Regions from separate parts of the Neorhizobium sp. AL 9.2.2 genome, predicted to be linked through region 3. Evidence: predicted binding sites of a transcription regulator. Region 3 holds the regulator's gene; each other region holds the start of a gene.

Region 1 (5,108 bases), 920 kb from region 3:
CAGGGCTTGCCGCGATCCGCGCCTGATGGCACGCGCGGCAGCAGACCCGGCTCGCTGCTCCAGGCCAGGAGGTCTCCGAGTGATGCCTCGTTGAGGAGGTCGCGCAGGTGGTGCGCCGTGACATAGGCATCAGGCATGGCGCGATGCGCCGGCAGGCCGATCTCGTGGACCAGACCTTCGGGCATGCGCAGGTAGCGCAGCATCTGGTTGGAGAAGCGCGGCAGTTCGGGCCAGACCCGCAGGCTGCATTTCCAGGTGCAGATCCAGGGCAGGCCACCCGTCAGCCGCGGTGTACAGTATCGCTGTTCGAAGGCGGCGCGATGGGCGGCAAGCGCTTCGATCCGGTGCGGGGGACGCAGGACAGTCGGTGCGATATCTTTCCAGAATGGCGCGTCGGCGACATGGCTGTCAAGGATGTGATGGATCGCGATCGTGTCGGGCGACATCGGACGGCCGGGATTGACCAGAAGCGCACCGCGGTCCTCGTTGACCTGCCATCTTCCGTCTGCCCCTTGGGTTACATCCTGCCAGCCGATCTCGCAGACGTCGTTCGGTCCGTTGCCGCCGGTCTCGAGGTCGATGACGCGGATGGTGGGATTGCTCATGTCGAAGTCCTTACCCGGCGCTCTTGATGTGCTTGTCGATTATAAATCGAGACCGAGCTGCGGTTGTTCCACATCATCCGGCCCGGCGCCGACCAGCGAAGAGAGGGATACGCCCAGCAGCCTTACCGAACGCCGGAAAGGGTAGACGGTAGCCAGGAGCCCGGATGCCGCCGCCAGCACTTCCGCGACGCTTGCATAGGGGAGGGACGCCGTGCGGCTGCGTGTCGCCTGGGTGAAGTCGGAATATTTGATCTTCACGGTGACCGTCTTGCCCGAAATGCGATGCGCTTCGCAGTGGCGCCAGACCTTTTCGGCAAGTGGCCTCAGTTCGGCGGTCGCAAGGTCGAGGGCGTCGATATCCTCGACGAACGTATCCTCGGCACCGACGGATTTACGGATCCGGTCGGGACGTACCTGGCGCTCGTCGATGCCGCGGGCGATGCCGTAGAAATAGGGTCCGGATTTGCCGAAGCTCTCGGCGAGAAACTGCAGCGACTTTGATTTCAGGTCGGCACCCGTCTCGATGCCGTATTTCTTCATCCGCTCGGCAGTCGCCGGCCCGACGCCGTGGAATTTCTTGACCGGAAGCGATTCCACGAAGCCCGGGCCGTTCTTTGGCGTGATCACGGCCTGGCCGTTCGGCTTGTTGAGGTCGCTTGCCATCTTGGCGAGGAACTTGTTGTAGGAGATGCCGGCCGATGCGTTGAGGCCCGTCACCTGCTTGATCTTGGCACGGATCTCCAGCGCGATCTCGGTGGCGATCTCCATGCCCTTCAGGTTCTCGGTAACGTCGAGATAGGCTTCGTCGAGCGACAGGGGTTCGATCAGCGGCGTGTATTCCGCAAAGATCTCGCGGATTTGCCGGGACACCGACTTGTAGACCTCGAAGCGCGGCGGCACGAAGATCAGATCCGGGCATTTGCGCTTGGCCGTGACGGAGGGCATGGCGGAGTGAACGCCGAAGGCGCGTGCTTCGTAGCTTGCGGCCGCCACAACGCCGCGCGCCGCGGATCCGCCGACAGCCAAAGGCTTGCCGCGCAGGTCAGGATTGTCGCGCTGCTCGACGGAGGCATAGAACGCATCCATGTCGACATGGATGATCTTGCGGGTGGATATGGAGGCCGTGACATTCATGCGGGCGTGCGGTTTGCTGGATCGTATGGAAACAAAAAGAGAACATAGCAGTCTTCCGACAAATATCCAAGCTCTCTGCCCAGCTTCCTGTGCATGAGGGAAACAAGCGGGCTTTGAAGGCGTTTGCTTCTGGTGATCATCAACAGGAGACAGTTTCATGGCTGACGACAGCACGACAACCATTCGAGCGACTTTCGACACCCGTGCGGCCGCAGACCTTGCGGTCGAACATCTGGTGCAGCAGCACGGTATCTCGCGTCCGGATATCTTCATCCAGTCCGTCGGTGCCGACAACACGGTCGGATCCGCTCCGTCGGGTGGCGATGCGTCGCATGATGGCGGAGAGCGCACCGATGGCCCGCTGGAGGGCGAGATCGAGGTTTCCGCCGATATCACTGAGAGCAAGATGGCGGCGGTGCAGAAGAGTTTTGGCGAAGCAGGCGCGATACGCGTGACCGGCCGCTGACTTAAGTGAACCGAGGGGCCGGCTCTCAGCCGGCTCCATATGGCGGTGAGCTCAGAGGTTTGCTGCAATCGAATCGGCGACGAGCAGCGCATGTTCCGCAACCTGCGGAAAGCCCATCAACTCGCCAAAATGTCCGCGTGCCAGCGGTCCGGCGATGAAAAGCTTCGGTTCGGACTTGCCATCCGCGTCTATCGCGTTGGACTGTTCGTTGCAGGAAAGACCAAGCCCCGTCGGATCGAGGTGCAGAAAGCCTTGATCGCCGAGTTGCCGCAGCCATTGCTGGCTCTGCAGCACGTTGCCGTGGGCGGGGCCGGTCGTGACCGCGACGGCATCGAACTGGTGGACTTCGACACCATCCTGCCCGCGCCGCTTGATGGTGACATCGATGATGTCTCCGTCGGTGCTGACGTCGACGATGCCTGCGGCGAGGATGTCGAGCCTGCCGGCTGCCGCCTCCGCGTCGAGCACGTCTTCCACCTGCGGCGCAATCCGGAAGCGGTGGACGTCCCAATAGGGACGCAGGTGTCGCACGATCCGGCGGCGTGCCTCGAGCGGCAGATGCTTCCAGATGCCGCCGCCTTGCGAGCGCAACTGGTCGAGAACCGCATGCCAGGTCTGACCCTCTGCCTGCGCTTCCCTGATCGCGGCCCGCACGCGGTGCAGGATCTCGGATGCGCTTGTGGCGGGATGGTCGAGAAAGTCGCCGAATGGTTCCTGCGCGACGGTGGCGTGTCCGCGCGAGCGCAGGCCACGGCGCGAAAGGGCGGTAATGCTGCCGCTATGCCCGCAACGCTTCAACGAGGCGATGACATCCGCGGAGGTCAGCCCGTTGCCGACGACGAGGACCCGATCGTCGGCCCGGATCGGCGTCAATGCGTTCGGCGCTGTCGGGTCCGCGACATAGCGCGGATGCTCGGCCAGTCGTCGCAAGGAGCGTGGGGCAACCGGAGCAGGGTGGGTGGCAGCGATCACCAGGATATCCGCAACCAGCGTCTGCCCGGCGGTATCGGTGACATGCCATTGGTCGTGCCGCTTTTCGACGCCGGTCACCGCGGCGCAGATATGGCGGACGGCTCCTGATGCCAAAAGAGGTTGAAGGTTGGACAGGACATAGTTTCCGAAGATGCCCCGGCGCGGAAACACGTTGCCATCGGCGCGAAATGCCGCCTCATCGTCCGCAACGGAGCCGGTCGTTTCCATCCATCTCGAAAAATGCTCGGGATCGCCAGGAAGTATGCTCATTCGCGTTGCCGGGACGTTGATCCGGTGCACCGGGTCCCGCGTATCGTACGCGAGGCCCCTGCCGATTTCGGCACGCGGCTCGAAAATGGTGATGTCGACGGCGTCCGCCTTGTGGCCCGTCGCGAGATGGAAAGCGACCGCTGCCCCGGTCACGCCGCCGCCGATAATGGCGATTGAAGATCGTGTTGGTTCAGGCCGTTCAGACGTCTTCGATGCTGTCACTGTCAGTCACTTCGGTTAGACGCGGCCGCTCTCTTAAACTCGCACGGCACGTCGTTGAATCAAAAATCGATAGGCGCTGCGCTTGCAAAAACGGGCTTTTTCCTAGGCATCGGAAACGGAGCACGTTTATCCCTTCGCGCGGCAAAATTTAGTCCGGGGTTCTCGCAGGCAATATTGTTCACGACTCCCTCTGACGCGACATTACACATCAAAGATCGGGAAGGAATGGAGAGCGTGATGATTGGTGGCGGCTTTTCGATATTTGGGATCGATCTGTTCGGATCGACAAGGCAGTTGGCCGGTGACCGAAAAGAAGAAGCTGAGGCATTGCCACGGCTCGAGACGCAGAAGGTCGAGGAGACTGATGCCGATCGACTGACGAATACCGACCAGCAGGACATTTTTCTCTGGAGTACGTCTCTCGCCTACTGAGACATGACGCGGAAGCCGGTCTCAGCCGGGCCTTCGTCATGTCTCAACCGTCCGGATGACGGGAATCGCAAGCAGTTTTCATGAGATAGAAGTTCGGGCGCCCGCAGTGGAGCGCCCGAAACCATTAGTCGAGAAGTTCGGCAGGCACCTTGCCGCCGTTTTCGGACAGCTTCTTCAGCAGCGCCTTGTGCAGCCACATGTTCATCGTGGCGGAATCGCTCTGGTCGCCGGTGTAGCCGAGTTCGTCGGCCAGTTCCTTGCGCTCCGAAAGGCTTGCGTCCATGCCGAGGGCCTTCATCAGGTCGACGATCGAATGCTTCCAGTCGAGCTTCTGGCCGCTCTTCTTGACGGCTGCGTCGAGGACCGGTGCGATATCGACGGTCTGCATCGTGGCAGAGGTCGAGCCTGGAGTTGCGACTGGCGGTGCGCCTGCAGTCTTCGGAGCAGCCTGGGCTGTTCCGCCGACCGGCGGGGCCGTCGTCGCAGCAGGTTCTGGCGTTGCCATGGACGTCGGTGTCGGCTCGGCGCCTGTTGGCGAAGCCGGTGCTGCTGCTGCAGGATGGCCGAAGATGGCGTCCTTGATCTTGCTGAATATGCTCATGGATAGTTCCTCCGTTGGTTTATGCCATACATGGTACGAGATCACGTCGATGACGGATCACTTTAGTTCTGCGGGACGACGACGCGATCGCCGCGTGAGCCGCGGTCTGAACGGTCCGGTCCGCCACGACCGCTGGAACGGTCACGGCCATCGCGACCACCCCGATCATTGCGGCCGTCGCGGTCGTTGCGGATGTAGCCGGGGCGCTCCGGGCGGTCGCCACGGTTCCAGTCCCGATGCGGGCGATCGTTGTCACGGTCGGGCCGGCGGCCGTCGTGACGGCCGTGGTGGCGATCGCGGTCGCGGTGATGACGGTAACGGTAGTTCGGACCGTCGTAACGGTTGAACCGGTCGTAGCGATCGGACGAACGGTACTCGGTGTAGGTGCCGCCTTCGCTGACGCAGC
Region 2 (5,108 bases), on a different contig from region 3:
GCGGTCCATCTTGTTGATGAAGGTGATGATCGGAATGTCGCGCATGCGGCAGACTTCAAACAGCTTCAGCGTGCGCGGCTCGATGCCCTTGGCGGCATCGATGACCATGATCGCCGCATCGACCGCCGTCAGCGTGCGATAGGTATCGTCCGCGAAGTCTTCGTGGCCGGGCGTATCGAGAATGTTGAAGACCTTGTCGGCATATTCGAACGTCATCACCGACGTCACGACCGAGATGCCGCGTTCGCGTTCGATCTTCATCCAGTCGGACCGAGTCTGGATGCGATCCTTCTTGGCCTTGACCTCGCCAGCAAGCTGGATGGCGCCCCCGAACAGAAGCAGCTTTTCCGTCAGCGTCGTCTTGCCCGCGTCCGGATGCGCAATAATCGCGAATGTGCGGCGGCGGGAGACCGCCTCTGCAATGGTTTCGGCCATCTTTTATATCCTGTGAATTGCCGCGGTATCTAGCGACTAAAGCCCGCCATTGCAATTGACCTGCCGCGCTGCGGCGCAAACTAATGGGCAATGACCATTCAAGCCCCCTCTTCACCCGTCCTCAATGTCCTGCGTCTTCCGCACGGGCAGGACCTTGATCTGCCCGCCTACGAGACATCAGGCGCTGCCGGCATGGACCTGCGCGCCGCCGTGACCGATACAGATCCACTGACAATCGCACCCGGCAAGCGCGCCCTGGTGCCGACCGGCCTCGTGTTCGAGATCCCCGCCGGGTTCGAGGTGCAGATCCGCCCGCGTTCGGGGCTTGCGTTCAAGAACGGCATCACCTGCCTCAACACGCCGGGCACGATCGACAGCGATTACCGCGGCGAAGTGAAGGTTCTCCTGATCAATCTGGGCGACGAGGATTTCGTGATTACCCGCGGCATGCGGATCGCGCAGATGGTAATCGCGCCCGTGACCCAGGCGCAGATCGTCGAAGTGACCGAGGCAAGTTCGACGGCACGCGGCGCCGGCGGGTTCGGATCCACCGGCGTCTGAAGTTCGTCGGAGCCCCGTGACGCCGACTTCGTTCGATCACGCGGATACGGTGGGACGTTCCCCTGCCATGCGATAGGAGATCGCTTCGGCCAGGTGAATTCTACCGATACCGTCCTTCTCGTCGAGATCGGCCAGCGTCCGCGCCACCCGCAAGACCCGATGATAGCCGCGGGCGGAGAATTTCAGTTTCTCTGCCGCGTCGCGCAGCAACTGCAGCCCGCCCGGATCGAGCTCGGCGAATTTTTCGATCATGGCGGTCGAGCAGCGCGCGTTGGTGAGAACCGTGTACTGGCCCTCGCCTTCGAAGCGCTCTCTTTGCCTGTCGCGTGCGGCCGCCACCCGCCTTGCCACGCCGGCGCTTGGCTCTGCCGGTGCCGGGCGGATGAGATCGCTTGCCGAGACAGCGGGCACATCGATGCGGATATCGATGCGGTCCATCAGCGGGCCGGAGATACGCGCCTGATAATCCGAAGCACAGTGCGGGCCACGCGCGCAGCTATGCCCGGGTTGTCCCGCCATACCACAGCGGCACGGGTTCATCGCGGCGACAAGCTGAATGCTGGCCGGATAGGACACCCGGTGATTGGCCCGGGCGATGACACATTCGCCTGTCTCGAGCGGCTGGCGAAGCGCATCGAGAACCTGGGGCGAGAATTCCGGAAACTCGTCGAGAAAAAGGATGCCGTGATGCGCGAGCGACGCTTCTCCAGGCCTTGCGCGCAGACCGCCGCCGACCAATGCCGCCATCGTGGCGGAATGATGCGGCATGCGATAAGGCCGCCGATCGGACAGCTTTCCGCCCGAAAGCTGGCCGGCGATCGAGTGGATCATCGAGACTTCGAGCAGTTCGGTGGCCGAAAGCGGCGGCAATATCGAGGGAAGGCGGGCGGCGAGCATGGATTTTCCCGAACCGGGCGGACCGACCATCAGGAGGTTATGACCGCCGGCAGCTGCGACTTCGAGCGCGCGTTTGGCGCTTTCCTGGCCCTTGATATCGACGAGATCAGGCAGATTGGCAGGCGGTGCACGCACGGCCGGCTGCGGTCGCGACATGACCTGCGTGCCGCGGAAATGGTTGGCAAGCGCGATCAGGCTGCGGGGGGCCAAGATATCGACGCCGGGGCCGGCCCAGGCCGCCTCGGCTCCACTTTCCGCCGGGCAGATCAGGCCCTTTCCGATTGCATTGGCGCTGATGGCCGCCGGAAGCGCACCGGCAACGGCGGCAAGCGTTCCATCGAGGTTCAACTCGCCGATCACCACATAATCGGCCAGCATATCCCCGGGTACGGCACCGAGCGCTGCCATCAGTCCGACGGCGATCGCGAGGTCGAAATGGCTGCCTTCCTTGGGAAGGTCCGCCGGGGCAAGATTGACCGTGACCTTCTTCGGCGGCATGGCAAGGCCCGAGGCATGCAGTGCCGCCTGCACCCGCTCGCGGCTTTCGGCGACCGCCTTGTCCGGCAGGCCGACGATATGCATGCCGATCTTGCCAGGGCCGATCATGACCTGCACATCGACCGGAATGCCTTCAATGCCCTGAAATGCTACCGTTCTGATACGCGCGACCATTCCGACCCGCCCACATGCGCAAGCTAAGGTGGGGATATTCCCGCCTACCGTGCTACAGGTTGAAAGCTTGCACGATTGCTGGCGAATTTCAAGAACAGGCAGTGAACAATTTCGCGCATGAGACGAAGACAGCGTGCATCAGGTTGCATAACGAGAACAGATGTGAACGGTTATCAGTTCTGCTTGGCGTCGATTGCATCCCACATGAGGCTCGCGACGTCAGCACCGCCGAACTTCTTCACTTCGCGGATGCCCGTCGGAGATGTGACGTTGATCTCGGTCATGTAATCGCCGATCACGTCGATGCCGACAAAGATGAAGCCGCGCTCGCGCAGAGCCGGCCCGATACGGGCGCAGATTTCCTTTTCGCGCGGCGTGATATCGGTCGCCTCGGCACGGCCGCCGACATGCATGTTGGAGCGGCTGTCGGTTTCCGAGGGCACGCGGTTGATCGCGCCGACCGGTTCGCCGTCAACGAGAAGAATGCGTTTGTCGCCCTTGCGCACTGCCGGAAGGTAGGCCTGCGCGATATAGGGCTCGCCGCGATACATCTGGCCGAACATTTCCAGAAGCGAGGTAAAGTTGCGATCATCGCGGGCGGAATGAAACACGCCGGCACCGCCATTGCCGTAAAGCGGCTTCAGGATGATGTCGCCGAGCTCATGGCGGAACTTGGCGATCTCCGCCGGGTCGCGGGAGATCAGTGTCGGCGGCATCAGGTCGGCGAACTCGGTAACGAAGATCTTTTCCGGCGAGTTGCGCACCCAGGCCGGGTCATTGACCACGAGCGTCTTCGGATGGATGCGCTCCAGAAGATGGGTGGATGTAATGTAGCCCATGTCGAAGGGCGGATCCTGGCGAAGCTGCACGACATCCATCGTCGACAGATCGGTCGGCTGCTTTTCCCCAAGGGTAAAGTGATCGCCCTTGATGTCACGCACCTGCAGCGGCTCGAGAGCTGCAAAGATGCGTCCGTCGCGCATCGTCAGGCGGTCGGGCGTATAGTGGAACAGCTCGTAACCGCGCGATTGCGCTTCGAGCGCCATGGCGAATGTGGAATCGCCGGCAATGTTGATGCCGGAAATGTGGTCCATCTGAAATGCGACCGTGCGAATTTTCGCCATGACTTCAGCCCCCTAGGATTGGCCCGCCTGATGTAGGACGACGAACCCCGAAAGGCAACCGTGGCCGGGATATTCCGACAGGGCCGCGGCAAGGCCTATGCTGAGGACGGCCCTAGAACGCATCCTGGAAATGGCGCGGAAACCTTCCCGGCAGGACGGCGATGATGTCGTATCGCTGCGATAATCCGGACGCATCCTTGCGTTTCTGCAGCCAGAGATCGCTCGCGGCCCGGATGCGTTTCTGCGATGCGTAGGAGACGGCGTCGAGCGCCTGCATCTCGGATCGTCTCGCCTTCACCTCGACAAAGATCACGAGATCGCGCTTGCGGGCGATGAGATCGATCTCGCCCAGCTTCGTGCGGTGGCGGATGGCGAGGATGCGGTAGCCTTTCAGCATGAGATAGGCGGCAGCGACATACTCCGAGACATGGCCGCGGCGCTCTGCCTTGCGGCGTCTGGCGCCGATCTCATCCCGTTGTGCCATCGCGATCCATCAGGTTCCGTTCTTCATGGCGATCAAACGCTGATAGAGATCCTTGCGCGGCAGGCCGGTGATCCGCGCCGCCTCAGTCGCAGCCTTTGCCGTCGGATGCGTTTTGGAAAGGTCCTGCAGGATGGCGTCCACCTCCACCTCGCCCGGCGCCTCTTCGGGTGCTGGAGGTTCAATCAGAAGGACGATCTCGCCTTTGACGTTGTGGCCGTCACCGTAATGCGCGGCAAGCTCTGCCAGCGTGCCCCGGCGAAACTCCTCATAGGTCTTGGTGAGTTCCCGGCAGACGCAGGCGAGCCTAGTGCCGCCGAGCACATCGGCTGCAGAAACGAGAGTGTGAGCGATGCGATGGGGCGATTCAAACAGGATCAGCGTTGCCGGGATCTTTGAAAGCTCCGCAAGCCGGTCGCGGCGGGCCTTGTCCTTGGAAGACAGGAACCCGACGAACAGGAAAGCATCCGACGGCATGCCGGAACCGACGAGGGCCGCAAGCGGGGCGGACGCGCCGGGGATCGGCACGACACGATAACCGGCATCGATCGCCATCTGGCCGAGGCGATAGCCGGGATCCGACACAAGCGGCGTGCCGGCATCGGAGACCAGCGCCACAGACTTGCCGGCTTCGAGTGCCGCAATCAGCTTCGGCCCGGCCTCGTTGGCATTGTGCTCATGATAGGAATAGGGGCGATTGACGATGCCGTAGCGATCGAGGAGCACGCGGGTGACCCTTGTGTCCTCGCAGGCGAGCACATCGGCGCCGGACAGGGTTTCGAGCGCGCGCAGCGTGATATCGCCGAGATTGCCGATCGGGGTGGCGACGAGATAGAGCGCCGGCTCGATGGGGCGGGAAGCGATGAACGTGTTGCCGACGCGATAACCGCGCTGACCCTTGACGGGTTCGGCAGCGGTTTCGGTGGATTGCTCTGAAG
Region 3 (5,108 bases):
ATGTTCATCATCGGGACCGGCAGGAGATGCGCGGAGGCGCCGCCGATATAGCGATAGAGCGGCAGGCCGGACGATTCGGCGGCGGCCTTGGCAACGGCAAGCGAAACGCCGAGAATGGCGTTTGCACCCAGGCGCGATTTGTTCGGGGTGCCGTCGAGCGCGATCAGGGTCTTGTCGATGTGGATCTGGCTTTCGGCATCGAAGCCGCCGATCGCGTCGAAGATCTCGGTGTTGACGGCTTCGACAGCCTTTTCGACGCCCTTGCCACCATAGCGCTTGCCACCATCGCGAAGTTCGACGGCTTCATGCGCGCCCGTGGAGGCGCCCGACGGAACGGCGGCGCGGCCCATCGAGCCGTCTTCCAGATAAACATCCACCTCGACGGTCGGATTGCCACGGCTGTCCAGAATTTCGCGAGCGATGATGTCGGTAATGGCGGTCAAGGGTCTCTCCTCGGTTGATGTGCGAGCCTGAATTCGCAGGCTCAGCGAACAGGCGTGTCATCGACATTGTGCGATCGTCGATGACACGCGGATTACAATCCAGTCAATTCGGCGGTTTTTCGACGCCGTCAGCCTTTTGCGATGGCGTCGAAGGCCAGCAGCTTTTCCAGAAGGCGCGGCATGTCCTTCAGGTGGACCATGTTCGGACCGTCGGACGGTGCGTTGTCAGGATCTTCGTGGGTTTCGATGAAGACGCCGGCAACACCGACTGCGACGGCTGCACGGGCAAGCGTTTCGACAAACTCGCGCTGGCCGCCGGAAGAGCCGCCCTGGCCGCCTGGCTGCTGGACGGAATGGGTTGCGTCAAAAATAACAGGGCTTCCGAGCGACGCCATGATCGGCAGCGAGCGCATGTCGGAGACAAGCGTGTTGTAGCCGAACGAGGCACCGCGCTCGCACAGCATCACATTGGGATTGCCGCTTTCGAGGAACTTCGCCTGAACGTTCTTCATGTCCCAGGGCGCCAGGAACTGGCCCTTCTTCACGTTGATGGCGCAACCCGTCTTTGCGGCCGCGACGAGCAAGTCGGTCTGGCGCGACAGGAAGGCGGGGATCTGCAGGATATCGATCGTATCCGCCACGAGAGCGCATTGCTCTTCAGTGTGAATGTCGGTCAGAACGGGAAAGCCGAATTCCGTCTTCAGATCGGCAAAGATCGCCATCGCGTTGTCCAAGCCGATGCCGCGCTTGCCGGAGATCGACGTGCGGTTGGCCTTGTCGAAGGAGGATTTGTAGACGAGGCCGATGCCGAGTTTCTTGCAGAGTTCGACAAGCGTGCCGGCGATCATGAACGCATGATCACGGCTTTCCATCTGGCAGGGACCGGCAATCAGCGAGAGCTTTGCCGTGTTTGAGAAAACGACTTTCGAACTCCCCTCGCCCACGGACACTTCAGAATTGGCGGAGACTGTCATTTCACTATTCCTCGAAACCGAAAACCACACCTTGCCCCGGGGCTGCCGACACGATCACGCGGCCATCCCTGCGGATGAATGCGACGTCATTAGCAGCAAGGGTGATCTCTGTCACGGCGAGATCGGTGGTCTTGAAGATGATCCCGCGCGCAGCGAGGCGCGACGATAACAAGGGCTTCATCGAAGACCGGAACTCGTCGCTGAACGTGTCGTTGGATTGAATGCGGATGCTGGCATTGGCAGCTTCGATCCGCAGACCGTCTTTCCCTTGCTCGGGTTGCGTCTCGAACACGGTTTCGAAAAGCGGCAGAAACTCCAGCGGGTCATCTGCAGAAAAGACGATCTCTCGAAGGCCTGTAACGGCGTTTGCGTGCTCATCAAGACCACCGCGATCTGCCGGTAATGCGGCCATGCGCTGGCAGGAAAACAGCAAGATGTCATCGACCTCGGGAACTGCCGCGAACGCCAGACGGAATGAGACTTCGCTCTCCCCACCATCGGGCAACTGCATCGGGCGGGAGAATTGAAGCATCTCGCCCGCAGACATGTGCCCGTCCACAAAACGGATATGATCGGCCGCTGCATCCTGCGTCCCGACGACCACCGCCGATAGACCTTCCCTTTTCCGCTGGCCGCGGAAGCGGATGTCGCGATCGGTGAACACGTTGCCTCGTTTTGCCGCAAGCGAGGCTTGCCGACGGTTCACAATGGCCAGCGGCTCGAGATACGAGCCATCCGCGAAGAATATGCAGGCATTGGCTGTGCCGAAAGGGTGAACACCTTCAGGTGCCACAGTAAAGCCGAGAGCGGTCAACCTCCCCCGCGCTGACGCCAGATCTGCAACGGGCAGAACCAAATGATCGACTGACTTGTTACCCACTTACACCCCCAAAGTCTTATTCCGCAGAACATTGGCTATCGCGGGAAACTCGGCAAGTGCTGCGCACGAACTGAATACGTGATCGAACGCTGAAATGAGACTATTCTTGAGCAAAAATTTGGGGCTTGCGGAACACAGATAGAACATATAGCGTCCGTTCTGCATTTGTTTCCAATTCTGAGGGTCCCGTCCATGCTGACACGCAAGCAACAGGAGTTACTTCTGTTCATCCACGAGCGGATGAAAGAATCAGGCGTGCCGCCGTCGTTTGACGAAATGAAGGACGCTCTCGACCTTGCATCGAAGTCCGGCATCCATAGGCTGATCACCGCGCTCGAGGAGCGTGGCTTTATTCGCCGTCTGCCGAACAGAGCACGCGCGCTCGAAGTGATCAAGCTGCCTGACGCCTATGTGGCGAACCTTCATCCGCGACGGGGTTTTTCTCCCAGTGTCATCGAGGGAAGCCTCGGCAAAACGCAACCGGTCGTCGCTCAGAAGCCGGCGCCGGTCATGGCGGACAATCCGTTCTCGACAAACATTCCGGTCATGGGTCGAATCGCTGCCGGCGTGCCGATCTCCGCGATCCAGAACAACACCCATGACATCGCCGTTCCGATCGAGATGCTGGGTTCCGGCGATCATTACGCGCTCGAAGTGAAGGGCGATTCGATGATCGATGCCGGCATCCTCGATGGCGATACCGTCATCATCAAGAATACCAGCACCGCAAGTCCAGGCGATATCATCGTTGCCCTGGTCGATGAGGAAGAAGCGACCCTGAAGCGGTTCCGCCGCAAGGGTGCCTCGATCGCACTGGAAGCGGCAAACCCGGCTTACGAGACCCGCATCTTCCCGCCCGACCGGGTGAAGGTCCAGGGCAAGCTTGTCGGCCTTATTCGCCGCTACCATTGAGAACGCTGTCATCCCGGAGATGCGCAGCAACAGCCTCCGGGATGCCAAAGTCGAATTGTCGCGTTCGCCAGTCATAGAACCGGTGGACGGTCCACGGACGGCTTGAGGTCTGTGCGCTGTCTCGCATCGCCGCCGTAATCTTGATGTCTGGCGCTGTCGCGTTCGGAATAATGGTGATTTCCAGTGCGCCAGTCCGGCGCAACGTCCGCCCGCTGAGAAGCAAGGCGCCGGAGCGGCAAGTATCGAAGCGTGCGCCGGGCGAGACGATGATCCGACCGACATCGCAGGCAAGACCGGTGTATCGGTTGTCTTCGACGGTGACGATCCGGATGTCCTGAGCAGTCTGCGCCGCGCACAGGATTTTCGGCAGACAGGCGAATCGTCCGGGCTTCAATGCTTGAAGAAAACCCCTGACATATTCGATTTCCCGGCGCGTCAAATCCGGTCGCGAATGTGGTCCAGGTGGTCTGTCATCGCTTTTCGCAAGGCTGGCACCTCGCGCTGGTTCCGAAGAGGCAAGAACCGGCAAGGCGAGCGGTTGTTCTCCGGTCTCAAGCACCAGCGCTCGCCGCCATTGATCGTAGATAAATCCCGGCGGTCGGGTTCGATTGAGGGTGATCTTGTCATCCTGGATCACGCCGACCGATGCGCCGTCTTCGGATATGACGATATCAGGCCTCGGCGCCGAGCCTGAGCGGACCGCAAAGAGCAAAGCCACCGCCATGAACAGCGCGCCTGTCAACCTCAGCGGCGTGCGCAGCAGCGTCAGAAGCAGAAAGCCTGCCGTCGCCAGAGGCAGGAAAAGCGGGTTCTGCCGGCCGATGGCAATATCGCCGCCCCATGCGGCGACGATCTCGGCAATGCGAATGACGATCCGCAGCCCCTCGCCCATGATGAACAGAACGGGAGCATCCAGCCCGAACGGCATCAGCAGCATGGCCACGAGACCTGCCGGCATCACCACGAAGGAAATGATCGGCATGGCCGCGAGATTGGCCGCGAGGCCGTAGGTGGTCAGATGGTGGAAATGCTCGATCGAATAGATCGACGTCGACGTACTGCCGATCAGCGACGTCACCACGATCCCGGCAATGAAATGCAACGTCGCCGCAATACCCGTTATCCAACGGTTGCTACCTTTTGTCTCCTCCTTTCCTTTCGCGAAATATCGCGTCCAGAGGGCGAACCCTGCCACCAGTGCCGCGGTTGCCGCAAACGACATCTGGAAACTCGGACCCAGAATCTCCGACGGCGAGATGGCGAGGATGATGATTGCCGAAAGGGCGACGTTGCGAAGGCTGATGGAGGGTCGATCGACGAGCACGGCGACCAGCATCACCGCCATCATGATATAGGCCCGCTCGGCGGAAACCCCGAACCCGGAAATTAGGTAATAGGCGGTCGCCATGACAAGCGCACCGAACGCGGCAAACTTCTTGATCGGATAGGCCTGCGCAAAGCCTGGAAACAGCGACAGGACGGAGCGAACGCCGACGAAGAAGATACCGGCTGCCAGCGCCATGTTGAGGCCTGAGATCGCGACGATATGGGCCAGTCCGGACAGACGAAGCGCCTCGGTCGTCTCACGGGAAATTGCACGGCGCTCGTCGGTCACGATTGCGGCAGCAAAAGCGCCCGCATCCCCCTTGACCGTATCGCGGATGCGATTGCCGATTGCGCTGCGAAGCGCAAAAAGCCCCCGCTGCATGTCCGACCATAACCCGGGTTGGTCATCGATCGCCGGTTGTACGCTAGGCGCGCCGTAAAAGAAGCCAACGGCCCCGATTTGATCGAAGTAGGAGGAGAAGGCGAAATCGTTCAATCCGGGAAGCGCCGGGCCAGAGGGTGGCGACAGACGGGCACGGCCGGAAACGCGCTCTCCGATGTCTGCAGGGTCGT
Region 4 (5,108 bases), 160 kb from region 3:
TCCTCGCGCTGATCATGGTGGTGCTCTACGCAACGCTTCTGATCGCGGAAAAGCTCGACCGTTTCTTGGGTGTGACAGGGCGCGCGATCCTCACCCGGCTTCTCGGGGTCATCCTCGCTGCCTTGTCCGTTCAGTTCGTGGTCGATGGCATCCGGTCGGCATTCGCGATACCCTGATCCTTCCTGGGACGGACGGCCGAAAGCTCAATCCATGCACATTCTAAACCGTCTCATCGGACAGGCACCGAACCCGATCAGCATGAGGGAACGGCTTCGCTCTGCGGGCGGCGCCTTGCTCGGCATTTCCCTGACGGGACTCGGCGGAAGTCTCGTCGTCGGCTTCGAACCGTCATTGCCGGCACTGATCGCCCCGATGGGTGCCTCGGCCGTGCTGCTCTTTGCCGTCCCGTCGAGCCCGCTCGCACAACCCTGGTCCATCTTGGGCGGCAATATTCTCTCGGCCACTGTCGGCGTCACAGTCGCTGCACTCGTGCCAGACCCTGCCCTCGCCTCAGGCCTCGCCATTGGCATAGCGATCGCGGCGATGATGGCGCTGCGCTGCCTGCACCCGCCAAGCGGTGCGATTGCCCTGACCGCAGTGCTTGGCGGCCCGTCCATTCACGCGATGGGATACGGATTCATCCTCTGGCCGGTTCTGGGCAACTCGCTGGCTTTGCTGCTGCTTGCGATCATTCTCAACAATCTCGCAGGCCGGCGCTATCCGCATGCGCCCGCTACGCCTTCCCCTTCGCACGGCACCACGGATCCGCCGCCGAGCGGCCGTATCGGGTTCCGCCGGGAGGATCTCGACGCCGTCCTCAGGGATTATGACCAGGTCCTCGATATCGATCGCAGCGACCTCGAAACCATTATTCGCCTGACCGAACTGCGCTCCTACCGCCAGCGCGCGAGCCACCTCACCTGCGCCGACGTCATGTCCCGCGACGTGATCGCGGTGTCACCGGATGATCCCCTGGGGAAGGCGCATCAGTCCATGCGCAACCACCGTCTGAAGGCCCTGCCCGTCACCAACGAAAAGGCTGAGGTGGTTGGCATCGTTACGCAGACGGATTTTCTGGACAAGCCAATCTGGACCGGCGGTCGCCCGACGATCGGCCCGCGCCAGCGTTTGCGGCTGATGATGCAAGGCGCAACAGCGCCAAACCATATCGTAAGGGATATCATGACCGCGCCGGTCCGGACGATCGAGCCGTCGGCACCGCTCAACGACGCGGTCGTCATGTTTGCCGAGGAAGGCCTGCACTACCTGCCGATCGTCGGCGAGAACGGCAAACTCGCCGGGATACTCTCGCAGTCCGACGTGCTTGTAGCGATGCTTTCGGACCGCGCCACTCATGCTCCAACCGAACATGAAAAAGGCGCCTGAGCGGCGCCTTTTTTTTGATCAGAATGGGATGTCGTCGTCGAGGTCGCGGGAGAAGTTCCCGCCGCCACCACCGGAGGACTGGCCACCCTGGCTGCCCTGAGCACCGCGCCCTGCCGGTGCTCCACCCCCGGAACGCGGACGATCATAGTCATCGCCGCCGCCACCGTAGTTGCCGCCGAAATCACCGCCGCCACCGCCGCCGAAGTCGCTTGCGCCACCACGTGCGCCGCCGCGCTCACCGCCGCCTTCGCCACGACCGTCGAGCATTGTCAGGGTCGAGTTGAAGCCCTGCAGCACGATTTCGGTTGAATAACGATCGTTGCCGGTCTGGTCCTGCCATTTGCGGGTCTGCAGCGCGCCTTCGATATAAAGCTTGGCACCCTTTTTGACATACTGCTCGACGACCTTGCAGAGGCCTTCGTTGAACACGACGACCGTATGCCATTCCGTCTTTTCGCGACGCTCGCCCGACGTACGATCGCGCCAGCTTTCCGACGTGGCGATGCGCAGGTTTGCAATCGGGCGGCCATCCTGCGTCCGGCGGATTTCCGGGTCGGCGCCGACATTGCCCACCAGAATGACTTTGTTCACGCTGCCCGCCATCGTATTCACCTCGTTTGCCGCCAAGCGCGGCTTTGAAAACCAATTACCCCACCTTAAACCATCGACCGCCCGGTTTGGGCAATGCCGAGGTTTAATCCACAGTGAATTTTGTTCTTTCTTTGTTCTATTTTCTCCGTATAGTTCTGTCAAGCATTCGGAACCGGGTTGCGTTGCAACAGTTTCGTCTCGACAGGCGGCTTTCGATAACTACATAAGGACCTTCGATCCTCCCCGAAGGCATAACGATGAGCGAACTCAAAACCATTTCCATCCGTGGTGCGCGCGAGCACAATCTTAAGGGGATCGATCTCGATCTGCCCCGCAACTCGCTGATCGTGATGACCGGCCTGTCCGGCTCAGGCAAGTCGTCGCTTGCGTTCGACACGATCTATGCCGAGGGACAGCGACGCTATGTCGAGAGCCTTTCGGCCTATGCTCGCCAGTTTCTGGAGATGATGCAGAAGCCTGACGTCGACCAGATCGAAGGCCTGTCTCCGGCGATCTCGATCGAGCAGAAGACGACCTCTCGAAATCCCCGCTCGACGGTCGGCACAGTCACGGAAATCTACGACTACATGCGCCTGTTGTTTGCGCGCGTCGGCGTTCCATATTCGCCAGCGACCGGGCTTCCGATCGAAAGCCAGACCGTCAGCCAAATGGTCGACAGGGTCCTTGCTTTCGAAGAAGGCACCCGTCTTTATATTCTCGCACCAATGATCCGCGGGCGCAAAGGCGAGTACAAGAAGGAACTCGCCGAGCTGATGAAAAAGGGTTTTCAGCGCGTCAAGGTGGATGGCCAGTTCTATGAGATCGCCGACGTTCCAGCGCTCGACAAGAAATACAAACACGACATCGACGTCGTCGTCGACCGCCTTGTGGTGCGATCCGACATTGCCGCGCGTCTGGCCGACAGCCTTGAGACATCGCTGAAACTGGCGGATGGCCTGGCCGTTGCGGAGTTCGCCGACAAGCCTCTGCCGGAGAAGGAAACCTCCGCAGGCGGATCTGCCAACAAGTCGCTCAACGAAACCCATGAACGGGTTCTGTTTTCGGAGAAATTCGCCTGCCCTGTGTCCGGATTCACCATTCCGGAGATCGAGCCGCGGCTGTTCTCCTTCAACAATCCCTTCGGTGCCTGCCCCACCTGCGATGGTCTTGGATCACAGCAGAAGGTGGACCGGAACATGATCGTGCCGGAACCCGGCCGGACACTGAAGGATGGCGCGATCGCGCCCTGGGCGAAGTCCACCTCGCCCTATTACAACCAGACGCTCGAGGGTCTCGGCAAGGTCTTTGGTTTCAAGCTGACGGACCGCTGGGACAAGCTGTCGGATAGCGCCCGCTCGGCGATCCTTGAGGGCACCGAGGAAAAGATCGAGTTCAATTATGCCGACGGCGCACGGTCCTACAAGACGACCAAGACGTTCGAAGGCATCGTCCCCAATCTCGAACGGCGCTGGAAGGAAACCGACAGTGCCTGGGCGCGCGAGGAGATCGAGCGCTACATGTCGGCCGCTCCATGCCCGTCCTGTGCCGGCTATCGCCTGAAGCCGGAAGCGCTGGCGGTCAAGATCAATAAGCTGCATATCGGCCAGACGACAGAAATGTCGATCCGGCTGGCGCGCGACTGGTTTGCGGCGCTCCCCGAGCACCTGAACGCGAAGCAGAACGAGATCGCTGTCCGTATCCTCAAGGAGATCCGCGAGCGCCTTCAGTTCCTGAACGACGTCGGGCTCGATTATCTCAGCCTGTCGCGAAACTCCGGCACGCTCTCCGGTGGCGAGAGCCAACGCATCCGTCTGGCATCGCAGATCGGCTCCGGCCTTACCGGCGTTCTCTACGTGCTGGACGAGCCATCCATCGGCCTCCACCAGCGCGACAATGCCCGCCTGCTCGAAACGCTGAAGCATCTGCGTGACATCGGCAATACCGTCATCGTCGTGGAACATGACGAGGATGCCATTATGACCGCCGATTACGTCGTCGATATCGGCCCTGCCGCCGGCATTCACGGCGGCACGGTCGTCGCCGAAGGCACGCCGCAGCAGGTCATGGCAAACCCCAAGTCACTGACCGGTAAATACCTGTCGGGCGAACTCGGCGTCGCAGTTCCCGCTGAGCGGCGCAAGGTCAAAAAAGGCAAGGAACTCAAGGTTTTCGGAGCCCGCGGCAACAACCTCAAAAACGTTACCGCGGCGGTACCGCTCGGCGTTTTTACCGCCGTGACCGGCGTATCGGGTGGCGGCAAGTCGACCTTCCTGATCGAAACGCTCTACAAGTCGGCCGCACGCCGCGTCATGGGCGCGAGAGAAATCCCGGCCGAGCACGATCGGATCGACGGGTTCGAGCATATCGACAAGGTGATCGATATCGACCAGTCGCCGATCGGTCGCACACCGCGCTCCAACCCGGCCACCTATACCGGTGCCTTCACCCCCATCCGCGACTGGTTTGCCGGCCTGCCGGAAGCCAAGGCCCGCGGTTACGCACCCGGCCGCTTTTCCTTCAACGTCAAGGGCGGCCGTTGCGAGGCCTGCCAGGGCGACGGCGTCATCAAGATCGAGATGCACTTCCTTCCGGATGTCTATGTCACCTGTGATGTCTGCCACGGCAAACGCTACAACCGCGAAACGCTCGACGTGCATTTCAAGGGCAAGTCGATCGCCGATGTCCTGGATATGACGGTCGAGGAAGGTGTCGAGTTCTTTGCCGCGGTTCCGGCCGTGCGCGACAAGCTGCAATCGCTGTTCGATGTCGGTCTCGGCTATATCAAGGTCGGCCAGCAGGCAAACACGCTCTCAGGCGGCGAAGCGCAGCGCGTCAAGCTTGCCAAGGAGCTGTCGAAGCGCGCCACCGGCCGCACGCTCTACATTCTGGACGAGCCAACGACAGGCCTGCATTTCCACGACGTCGCGAAACTATTGGAAATGCTGCACGAGCTGGTCAATCAAGGCAATTCGGTCGTGGTCATCGAGCACAATCTCGAAGTCATCAAGACCGCCGATTGGGTTATCGACATTGGCCCCGAAGGCGGCACGGGTGGTGGGGAGATTGTTGCCTGCGGCACGCCGGAACAGGTCGTCAAGGAGAAGCGCTCCTATACCGGCCAGTTCCTTAAG

What was found. Region 3 encodes LexA, which represses DNA repair genes until DNA is damaged. Its sites were predicted from a motif close to TGTTCNNNNTGTGTTCNG; they were not measured.
Region 1: the regulator LexA is predicted to act here: its motif matches at 1,767-1,784, upstream of dinB (DNA polymerase IV).
Region 2: the regulator LexA is predicted to act here: its motif matches at 2,656-2,673, upstream of G6K99_RS01245 (YifB family Mg chelatase-like AAA ATPase).
Region 4: the regulator LexA is predicted to act here: its motif matches at 2,099-2,116, upstream of uvrA (excinuclease ABC subunit UvrA).

What each region holds. Positions count from the first base shown of each region.
Region 1 covers NZ_JAALXU010000003.1:356,703-361,810, forward strand. Annotated here, with positions in the region: gene G6K99_RS08435 (DNA polymerase III subunit epsilon) at 1-605, opposite strand, end outside; gene dinB (DNA polymerase IV) at 645-1,739, opposite strand; gene G6K99_RS08445 (hypothetical protein) at 1,897-2,205, shown strand; gene G6K99_RS08450 (FAD/NAD(P)-binding protein) at 2,257-3,669, opposite strand; gene G6K99_RS08455 (hypothetical protein) at 3,724-4,101, shown strand; gene G6K99_RS08460 (DUF3597 domain-containing protein) at 4,226-4,702, opposite strand; gene G6K99_RS08465 (hypothetical protein) at 4,765-5,108, opposite strand, start outside.
Region 2 covers NZ_JAALXU010000001.1:235,527-240,634, reverse strand. Annotated here, with positions in the region: gene G6K99_RS01255 (peptide chain release factor 3) at 1-435, opposite strand, end outside; gene dut (dUTP diphosphatase) at 526-996, shown strand; gene G6K99_RS01245 (YifB family Mg chelatase-like AAA ATPase) at 1,033-2,565, opposite strand; gene gshB (glutathione synthase) at 2,739-3,689, opposite strand; gene G6K99_RS01235 (YraN family protein) at 3,802-4,173, opposite strand; gene rsmI (16S rRNA (cytidine(1402)-2'-O)-methyltransferase) at 4,183-5,108, opposite strand, start outside.
Region 3 covers NZ_JAALXU010000003.1:1,274,991-1,280,098, forward strand. Annotated here, with positions in the region: gene eno (phosphopyruvate hydratase) at 1-443, opposite strand, end outside; gene kdsA (3-deoxy-8-phosphooctulonate synthase) at 572-1,417, opposite strand; gene G6K99_RS12785 (VOC family protein) at 1,422-2,297, opposite strand; gene lexA (transcriptional repressor LexA) at 2,490-3,209, shown strand; gene G6K99_RS12795 (ComEC/Rec2 family competence protein) at 3,190-5,108, opposite strand, start outside.
Region 4 covers NZ_JAALXU010000003.1:1,111,552-1,116,659, reverse strand. Annotated here, with positions in the region: gene G6K99_RS11965 (MarC family protein) at 1-176, shown strand, start outside; gene G6K99_RS11960 (HPP family protein) at 211-1,386, shown strand; gene G6K99_RS11955 (single-stranded DNA-binding protein) at 1,405-1,989, opposite strand; gene uvrA (excinuclease ABC subunit UvrA) at 2,235-5,108, shown strand, end outside.